DNA from 4 places in the Veillonella sp. LMAG:90 genome. Region 2 is predicted to be linked to each of the others. Evidence: riboswitches for the same ligand, from Rfam matches in the RefSeq annotation. Region 2 holds a riboswitch; each other region holds the start of a gene.
What was found. A riboswitch is a leader RNA that binds a small molecule or an ion and turns the genes downstream of it on or off. The one in region 2 is predicted to bind cobalamin.
Positions count from the first base shown of each region.

Region 1: linked by a shared signal. The riboswitch ahead of CCC71_RS10510 (1-propanol dehydrogenase PduQ) and the one ahead of CCC71_RS01890 (methylmalonyl-CoA mutase family protein) in region 2 are both predicted to bind cobalamin.
Region 3: linked by a shared signal. The riboswitch ahead of CCC71_RS05975 (TonB-dependent receptor) and the one ahead of CCC71_RS01890 (methylmalonyl-CoA mutase family protein) in region 2 are both predicted to bind cobalamin.
Region 4: linked by a shared signal. The riboswitch ahead of CCC71_RS08750 (sirohydrochlorin cobaltochelatase) and the one ahead of CCC71_RS01890 (methylmalonyl-CoA mutase family protein) in region 2 are both predicted to bind cobalamin.

Region 1 is NZ_NAND01000001.1:2,362,588-2,364,796, forward strand. Features, by position in the region: gene CCC71_RS10510 (1-propanol dehydrogenase PduQ) at 1-1,010, opposite strand, end outside; adenosylcobalamin (AdoCbl) riboswitch at 1,492-1,631, opposite strand; gene CCC71_RS10515 (cob(I)yrinic acid a,c-diamide adenosyltransferase) at 1,690-2,209, opposite strand, start outside.
Region 2 is NZ_NAND01000001.1:423,244-425,452, reverse strand. Features, by position in the region: cobalamin riboswitch at 314-491, shown strand; gene CCC71_RS01890 (methylmalonyl-CoA mutase family protein) at 865-2,209, shown strand, end outside.
Region 3 is NZ_NAND01000001.1:1,357,463-1,359,671, reverse strand. Features, by position in the region: gene CCC71_RS05975 (TonB-dependent receptor) at 1-1,286, opposite strand, end outside; cobalamin riboswitch at 1,538-1,709, opposite strand; gene CCC71_RS05970 (ABC transporter ATP-binding protein) at 2,016-2,209, opposite strand, start outside.
Region 4 is NZ_NAND01000001.1:1,974,931-1,977,139, reverse strand. Features, by position in the region: gene CCC71_RS08750 (sirohydrochlorin cobaltochelatase) at 124-1,143, opposite strand; cobalamin riboswitch at 1,386-1,554, opposite strand; gene CCC71_RS08745 (hypothetical protein) at 1,825-2,142, shown strand.

The DNA.
Region 1 (2,209 bases), 1.9 Mb from region 2:
ATAATTTCACTACGATTAAACCCACAATCAGTTAATGTTAAAGGCATTTTCAGAGTACTCTGTAAATGCTTAATCTGCCGAATTAAAGCAGCCACTCCGATTCTCGGATTTACACTAGTTGTCGCTTTAACAATATTCGCCAATCTAGTATATTTCTTAGCAGCATATAAATCTTTGTTTTGATAATCACCATTATACGCCACAATATGCGGCAATAAAATAGCATTGATTCGTCCATGCGGTACATGGAATCTACCGCCGATAGCGTGTGCCATACCGTGATTTAATCCCAAGTTCGTCAAATTAAATGCCATACCGGCCATACAGGAAGCCACATGCATCTGTTCTCTGGCATAACTATTCGTACCGTTCGAAAATGCTTCCGGCAAATATTCAAACACTAATTGAATTGCATATTCAACTAATACTTTTGCCATAACATTTTCATTCAATGATACATAGGATTCAATTAAATGAACTAAAACGTCCATGCCTGTATCAGCCGTAATACTAGGCGGTACACTCATTACTAAGCGAGTATCTAAAATTGCAATATTAGGTTGTATTTCATCGGTAACAATCGGATATTTTGTTCCTGTTTCCAGCATTGTGATTACTGAAAAATTTGTTACTTCTGAACCGGTACCACTTGTGGTCGGTACAGCAATAAACATTAAATCTTTATTGGCTTTAACGCGATTGCCGAAATACAACATAGCTTTCCCCGCATCAATAGCAGATCCACCACCTACTGAAATAATTGCATCAGCATTTGATTCTACTAAGTGACTTACACCGGCAGCGACTACTTCAGTCGGCGGATCCGGAACAATATCACTAAAAATCTCTACTTCAGCAAAGTCTAAGTTCTCCGTTACATGTGAAATCATTCCAGACTGAACCATAAATGGATCCGTCACTATGAAAACCTTTTTTACAGGGAGATCACGAAGACCTTGCAACGCATCTTCCCCTACCCATAGTGTCGTAGGAAATTTAATTTTCTGCATACATGCTCTCCTGCTTAACAAATAAAAAAAGAAGCCCTCACGGAATACACCCTCCGTTTAAGCTTCATTGCAAACCATGCACGCCATTGTACACGAAAATCTTATAACAATAATTTATACTTAACCAAAAAAAATGTCAATAAAAATTACGTATTTCAATTATGCATAATCTATATACTATTTCAAATTTTCTCCGATTTATACCTAAATTAGCAGTTATTTTAACTTGTTCTCGCTTTGACTATGATATAACACCCGATGACAAAAGGGTTCTTTACACTTATAACAAAAGGGCATGGAGTACTAACTCCATGCCCTTTTCCTATTTTTGAACTAATGTCACACTCCACTGTGCTGTGCTCTCTCATCATTGAACGACTAACATTAGTCCATCAATAGACGCACGTCTCTGTGCAAGACAGATTAATACATGCCGGTTTATTTTCTGCATTAATTCCAGTGAAGTACTACAATGCCACAAAAACAACATCCTGTCTTACCTTGAAACAGCATGTGTAATGAAATCCGCGAAAGACCTGACTTAGGCAAAAGCCATCACAGTGGCGGGACCGTGTTAGATTCTCACTAACTTCCATCGTCAGATTTCATATTTCTATTAATCTAAAAGTAATAATAACATATCTTAATCAATTCTGCAAGAACAGGATAATCCCAATAATTATTTTATATTTTTGGTCTTAGCATTATGAAATACTTCAGCACTTCTGGTATAAAATATATCTTCCATACCTTGTTTAGTGTTTAAGTATCTTGCTAAAGCATAAAAATAGTCTGATAATCGATTAACAAACATAACCAACTCTCCCGGTATTTTCGCGGTCATCTGTAATCGAACTATTCGTCGTTCGGCCCGTCTTGCAATCGTCCGTGCCATGTGAATCATACTGGCCTCACGAGTTCCACCGGGCAAAATAAAACGATTAATCTCCGGTGATTTAGCCGTATACTCATCAATTCGGGCTTCCAACCATGATATAGCATCAACAGGTAAAGTTATTTCTCGATTTAACGACTCCGGAGTTGCTAAATCAGTACCTACATCAAATAAGAAATGCTGTAAATGTTGTAATTCATTTTTTTCCTCGAATAAAGACGAATCAAATTGCGATATAGCATAACCAATCCACGAATTTAATTCATCAATAGTACCATAGGTATCTACTCGATCTGAATCTTTT
Region 2 (2,209 bases):
TCAACCCCTTTTTACTAAATATTTTTAAGATTTTTAATTAAACACATTATTCCTTCAAGCGTGGACAACACATGCTTTTACCTCATGTATCACCTTTAACTGCATATAGTAGTATATATATATTAATTGTACCTCTTGTTGTATAAATACACTTTAAACCCACTACTTACAATTTTGTCCCACCCCATACCTTACCGATTATGCATACACCCCCTTAGCATGAGTTATAACTAACCTTTATACGTTACACATGCTTAAACTATGCATTTAAATTGACACTCCTATGTTATAACCATATAATAAAATTATAAAACAAATACAGTCCCCTATAGGCGCTTTTTAAGCTTAATAGAGAAGTCGGTGCAAATCCGACACGGTCCCGCCGCTGTGAAGTGGAGTTCCTTTTTATTATGTCACTGAACATTATGTTTGGGAAGGCAAAAGGAATGATGAAGCTGAGTCAGAAGAACTGCCTAAGGAAGCATGTCGTTATACCCGCGATAGACGGGAAGATATGGTGTGATTCTTTTCGCATACAATCTTACCGTTTTGCAGTCTTGCTGTGAAACGGTATTTTTTTCGAAACTACTTCCTATTGGAGACTGCCCGGTACATCCACTTATATGGCTCTTCGGTAGGAAGTTTTATTATTGTTATAGGAGGAAACAATATATCCCACCGCGTTATTTATGAGACACAGTAAGTAAGTCCAACTGCCGCTCGCCATCTCACAGCGCGAGGCTAAGCGACAAAACGGTTTTACCTAATCATAGACGCAACGAAGCCACATAGTGTTGTATATAGCGAATGCATCAATTTTCTTGCATTTCATATTCTATTTGCTATGTAGAAAGGATTCGTACTATGGAACATAAGCAGCAGACTCTAGCCGTTTCAAGGCAAAATGGGCACGAGGAATTGCCCGCTGTCACCTTTGACGAGTTTGAAATTCCCAGTTATGACGAATGGCAGGCCGCCGTTGAAAAACTGTTAAAAGGTAAGCCTTTCGATAAGAGTATGTTCACGAAAACTTACGAAGGTATTTTATTTCACCCAATTTATCGTTTAGAGGATCAAAAAGAATTAACCCACCCTTACACCTATCCGGGATTAGCGGATAAGCTCCGCGGCGCGCATGCCAGCGGCTATATCCACACACCTTGGTCAATCGCTCAGCGCTGTGATGCCAAAACCATCAGCGATGCCAATGCCATGGCAGCTTTCGAGCTCGATAAAGGCAGCACGGTTGTAAGCATTACTACCGACAGCTTAACACAACAAGGCATCGATCCTACCGATGGTACTGACGAAACATTCATCGATACCGGCGTTTCCTTGAGCACAGCCGAAGATGTAAAAGCTTTATTAAAAGATATTGATGTTAACAAGCATGAAATCGAATTATTCGGCGGACCATCTGCCGTTAATCTCATCAGTGCTGTATCCATCGCCTGCAAAGCAGCCGGGTTAAAATCCGCCGAATTGCACGGTGCTATTGCTGCCGACCCTATCGGTTCTTTACTCCGTTTTGGCAAAGTAAATCGTCCGCTCGACGAACTCTATGATGATATGGCTCATACGATTCACTGGGCTAAAGCACATGCACCTAATTTAAAAACAGTCCTCGTTGATGCCGATGTATATCACAACGGCGGGGCCAACGGTATTCAAGAAGCAGCCTATGCCCTTCATACCGCTTTGACTTATATGCGCGCTATGGAACGTCGCGGTATTGATGTTGATACATTCTGCCGTCACATTCGTTTCCATTTCAGCGTAGGCGCTACGTTCTTCATGGAAATCGCCAAACTCCGCAGCATTAAAATGCTATGGTCTCAATTGGTTCGTCATTGCGGCGGCGACGAAGAAGCCCAACGCATCAACTTATATGTAAGCACATCCGCTTTTTGCCAAACTGTGTATGATCCGTACGTTAACTTATTGCGTGCCGCATCACAGTCCTTCTCCGCTGTAGTAGGCGGCGTTGACGGCATGAACGTGTATCCGTTCGACCATTGTATCCGTCCGAGCGATGAATTCTCCCGCCGTATTGCCCGCAACATCCAAATCATGGAACAGCATGAATTCAACTTCATTCAACCGGTTGACCCGGCGGGCGGTAGCTGGTACCTCGAACCGTTAACGGAAGAGTTCACCGAAAAATCCTGGGCTAAATTCCAGGAATTGGAAAACATGGGTGGCATTACGG
Region 3 (2,209 bases), 930 kb from region 2:
CCTTCATCTTGTGCATATTGATTAATAATGGAGTTTTTGTTATGCCACGAAGAAAGATTATAACGCTTCTGAATCATTTCTTCCGTATGATAAGAGGCACCGGCATTAATGGTATGCTTTCCTATATCTCGCCATGTTTTTTCAACTTCGTACGTAAATTTCTTCCCTGGATGGAGAGAATAATCACCGGCCCCGGTCCAATCAACATTTTTATAGGAACTAGGTACAGTAGGTGATGTAAAACCATCAACCTTATCATGCGTATAACTTGCACGCGCCAAGAAATCATTTGCCGTATCACGATATGTCAAAATATGGGTATCACGTTTATTTTCATTATCATAGCCTAAGAAATTTTTAGGAGATAAAGAAATAATTTTATTTGTTCCGACCTGAACATTGCCAGACCATACAGGGTTTCCTTTAGTATCATGTACATAAGTAAATGGATTACTATAAGAGGATTCACTATTAATTCGATTATAGCTATAAACTAAAGATTTAGATTCATCAAAATTGTACCCAATTTTAAAGCCGTAATTTTCATGTTCCCATTCTTTCTCACCACGACCACCGTATATATAAGTACCATTACTTAACTGTGGTAAATCGGCACTAATAGATGCTGTACCTTTTTTTGGTGCAAGCGATCGATAAAATCCTTTATAGCCATCAGAGGAGCGTTTTTCATAAGTAACCCCTAAACTCCATTTGTCTGATAAACGAGAATTAACCGACACGGCTTTTTTCCAAGTATTATAGCTACCATAGGATACATCTGCCACTACAGAAGTTCCATATTCCGGTGCACCTTTAGTCGTAATATTAATAACACCGGCAACCGCATGACCACCGTATAAAGAGGATGCGCCACCGCGCAATACTTCAATACGTTCAATATTCGAAATTGGAATCATATTAAAATTTACAGTTCCGTTATAAGTATTATTTTGTTGAACTCCATCAACTAATACCAAAATATCTGTAGAACTCATACCACGCATAGTCAAACTGCCTTGCGCACTTTGGTCAATAAAAATACCCGGCAAAAACTGTAAAGCTTCTTGAACCGACGAAATATTCTTGTCAGCTATATCTTTTGAGGTAATAACGCTTACACTGGCCGGCACATTAGCAATAGTTTGCTCCGTTTTTGTCGCAGTTACGACCACTGTCCCTAAGTCATAATCAGTAACCACATCTTCGGCCTGTACACCAACACAGCTCAAAATACTACCACAGCATGCCAATACTGCCGCTCGTACTAACAATCCCTGACCTTTCATAATACCCTCCTAATAAAATTACCCTAAATTACTTCTGTCCAAGAAAATGGGGGCAGATCATAATCAGTTAATAGATTTATTTTTTTTACTATTCCTCTTCTTTTAACACTACCTCACCTAATGCTAACTCAAGGTTCTTAGTAATCCCTTCATAATCCATTAACTTATAAAAAAACATATCTACTTCAATCTTGAAATAGATATGCTACATGACCTTTGCCATAATCGCCTCTCTATCGCTCGTAGATTAAAACGGAGATTATAAATAGGCAGGTCTCCTGGCTTAGATTCATAGCGCCTCTCGCCTTCCCGGAATATCCAGTGGCAACATGAGATTAGCTCCTCTTACAGTGACGGGATCGCATCGGCTTATACCGATTTCTCTATTAAGTCTAAATCGACACCTATAAATATGTATAAAATTTCTTCATGTACATTATATATTTACTTTTCCACCTTGTCAATCTTAATTCAAAACAAATATTAATCATGCTATACCCTCTATTGTATACTAAAACTCCTTTATTTCATAGGGTTTTATGGCTTATCATCGTTAATTTTTATATTTAAACATATTATTCTAAACAGTATTTTTATACAAAAAACCTTAAAACAAAAGATTTTTTACTTTAAGGTTTCATCTTATAGTTAAACTCTATTTATTTTTTTAATAATATTTTTAATCAAAATAACTATACTCTAATATAATAATTTACTGCAAATACTCAACTAAAAATCTTCAAAAGCCGCTAACAATTCTTTCGTGTATTTTTCTTTAGGATGCCGATAAAGTAATTCTGTCGGTTGTAATTCAATCAACCGGCCTTCGCGCATAATTCCGATACGATTACAAATTACGCGTAACAAATCTAAATCATGCGAGATAAACAGACAAGCTAAAGATCGTTCCTTTTGAATATCTT
Region 4 (2,209 bases), 1.6 Mb from region 2:
AAAATGTGATATGCTCTACATTTTATTACAGCCTCCTTATGTATAGAACGCTTTTGGTTGGTCAAAACGTCTTAGCTTGTAAGTGCGTTTTGGCAATAATATGAACCCTTACAGTGTTATATCTTATTTAGCGTCGTTTTGAAGAGCTTGCCAAGCTTCATCGGCATGAGCGGCAAAGAGGTCACGGATTTTCTGGTTTTCACCAAGACCATGGATGTAAGTGTCTACTTTGAAGCCGTCAGCCAACAAGATGGATTTATGGGAATCAGGTTCGTCACCGGACATATCGTTGTTGGCATGGTCGCCGGCTACCATCATGAATGGCATAAGGGTTACATGTTCGATGCCTTTTGCTTTCAATTGAGGAACGATGTCTTCAAGGCTTGGCCATCCTTCTACGGTGTAGATGTAAGTGTTGTGAAGACCGGCCGATTCCAAACGATCTTGGATTACGGAATAGTAAGCGTTGGAAGGATCCGGAGTGCCGTGAGCCATGATAAGTACAGCATCTTTAGGACCTACTTTAGGGAACTGAGTTGCTACAGCTTGTACAGTTTTAGCAATATCGTCAGTTTGACCTTCTTGGCCCATCCAGTACATGAGAGGTGTACCAAATGTCATTTTTTTGAAGTTATGTTTGTACTGATTGTAAACAGCTGTTTTATAGTTGTATTCGATACCAGGGATTACGTCGAGAGTTGCCAAAGCAACGCGAGTGTAACCTTCAGCTTTTAATTGATCGAGTGCTTCTTCAGGCGTAGGGTAGGTGATACCTTCTTTAGCTTTGATACGATCGATAATGATGTGGGAAGTGAAAGCTGTAACTACTTTTACGCCCGGATGTTGTTCTTTAATTTCGTTGATAGTCGCATCGATTGTTTTAGCACGAGTATCAGTGAATGTAGTACCAAAGCTCATTACTACGATAGCATCTTTGTTAGGTGCTTTAGCCAATACAGGATCGGTTGTGTTGTAAGTGCGAACACCGATTTCAGTTGCTTCCAATAATGCAGGGGTAGCAGTTGTTACTTCGTCACTTAATTGGTAAGCAGCGTTTACGTCTGTAGCAAGGAATCCGAAGCCTGTTAAAGCGGCCACTGCTAATGTTGTAGCTAACGTTTTTTTGAAAAAATGTTTACTCATTTCATTCACTCCTCGTGATAAAAAGAAGATAAAAATAAAAACTAAAAATAGAATAAAATAAAATACAAAAACCTCTGCCCACAGGGCAGAGGTAGTATTAATAATCACTAGTTATGCTAAGCACCTGACGTATATTAGTTCATATCAAACTTAATTAAGTCGTTTATGAATTAAAAAAATAATTCCCGGTCAGTGTATAGTACAGGTAGTGACATTGATTAACCTCGCCATCCTTCGTGGGTTATCGGCAATCCATCAAGGCAGGTCTTCTGGCTCAAGTTCAACGCAACAATCACCTTCCCAGAAACTTCCAGTGGTATTTTGATTGTGCTCCCTCTTACAGCGGCGGGACCGCGGCAGCTTCTACTGCTCTTCTCTATTAAGTCGGGCACCTTGAAGGTCGTATTCATTTGATAATCATCATAGCAGAATAAATGTCCACTGTCAATGCAATACCGGGTAGGGTATACTCACTGTGAATGGAAATTACCCGGGTCATATAACTCCTAGGAATAAGGGACTTATTTATGAGTAATAACTTTTGGTTATTTGTGATACACTTTTTTGATTACACATAGGCAAAGGAGTCAAAGTTTGGTACTATGAATAGAGAATGGTGTTCATCATAGGGCAATGTGCTTTATGATAAATAGCTATATATTAACAAAGGAGGTCCATCGTATGGATCAATTTACAAATGGTGCCGGTCCTAATGAACTATCGGAATCGGTATATGAAGTGGCATTTACGCCTGTATTGGAACGTGAAGAGTATCAAGGTGAACCTTTACATTCCAAATTATTAGCTCTTAAAAGCGCCATGGGCGAAGAGGATTTTAACGAATATATTAACAGCTTATTGCGCATTACCTATAATTGCAAACAATTGTGGTTAATTACTAAAAGCGAACGTAAACGTACGTTAATTGAAGGCAAATTTTTACCTATGATTGCTGAGATTTTTGAAGTAGCAGCACCGCGCGTGTTCTCGCAACCATAATTATTATCAATTATAGGCGTAACAATACATTGCTTTTTGATTGAATGAATGACTAAATTAAGAAACT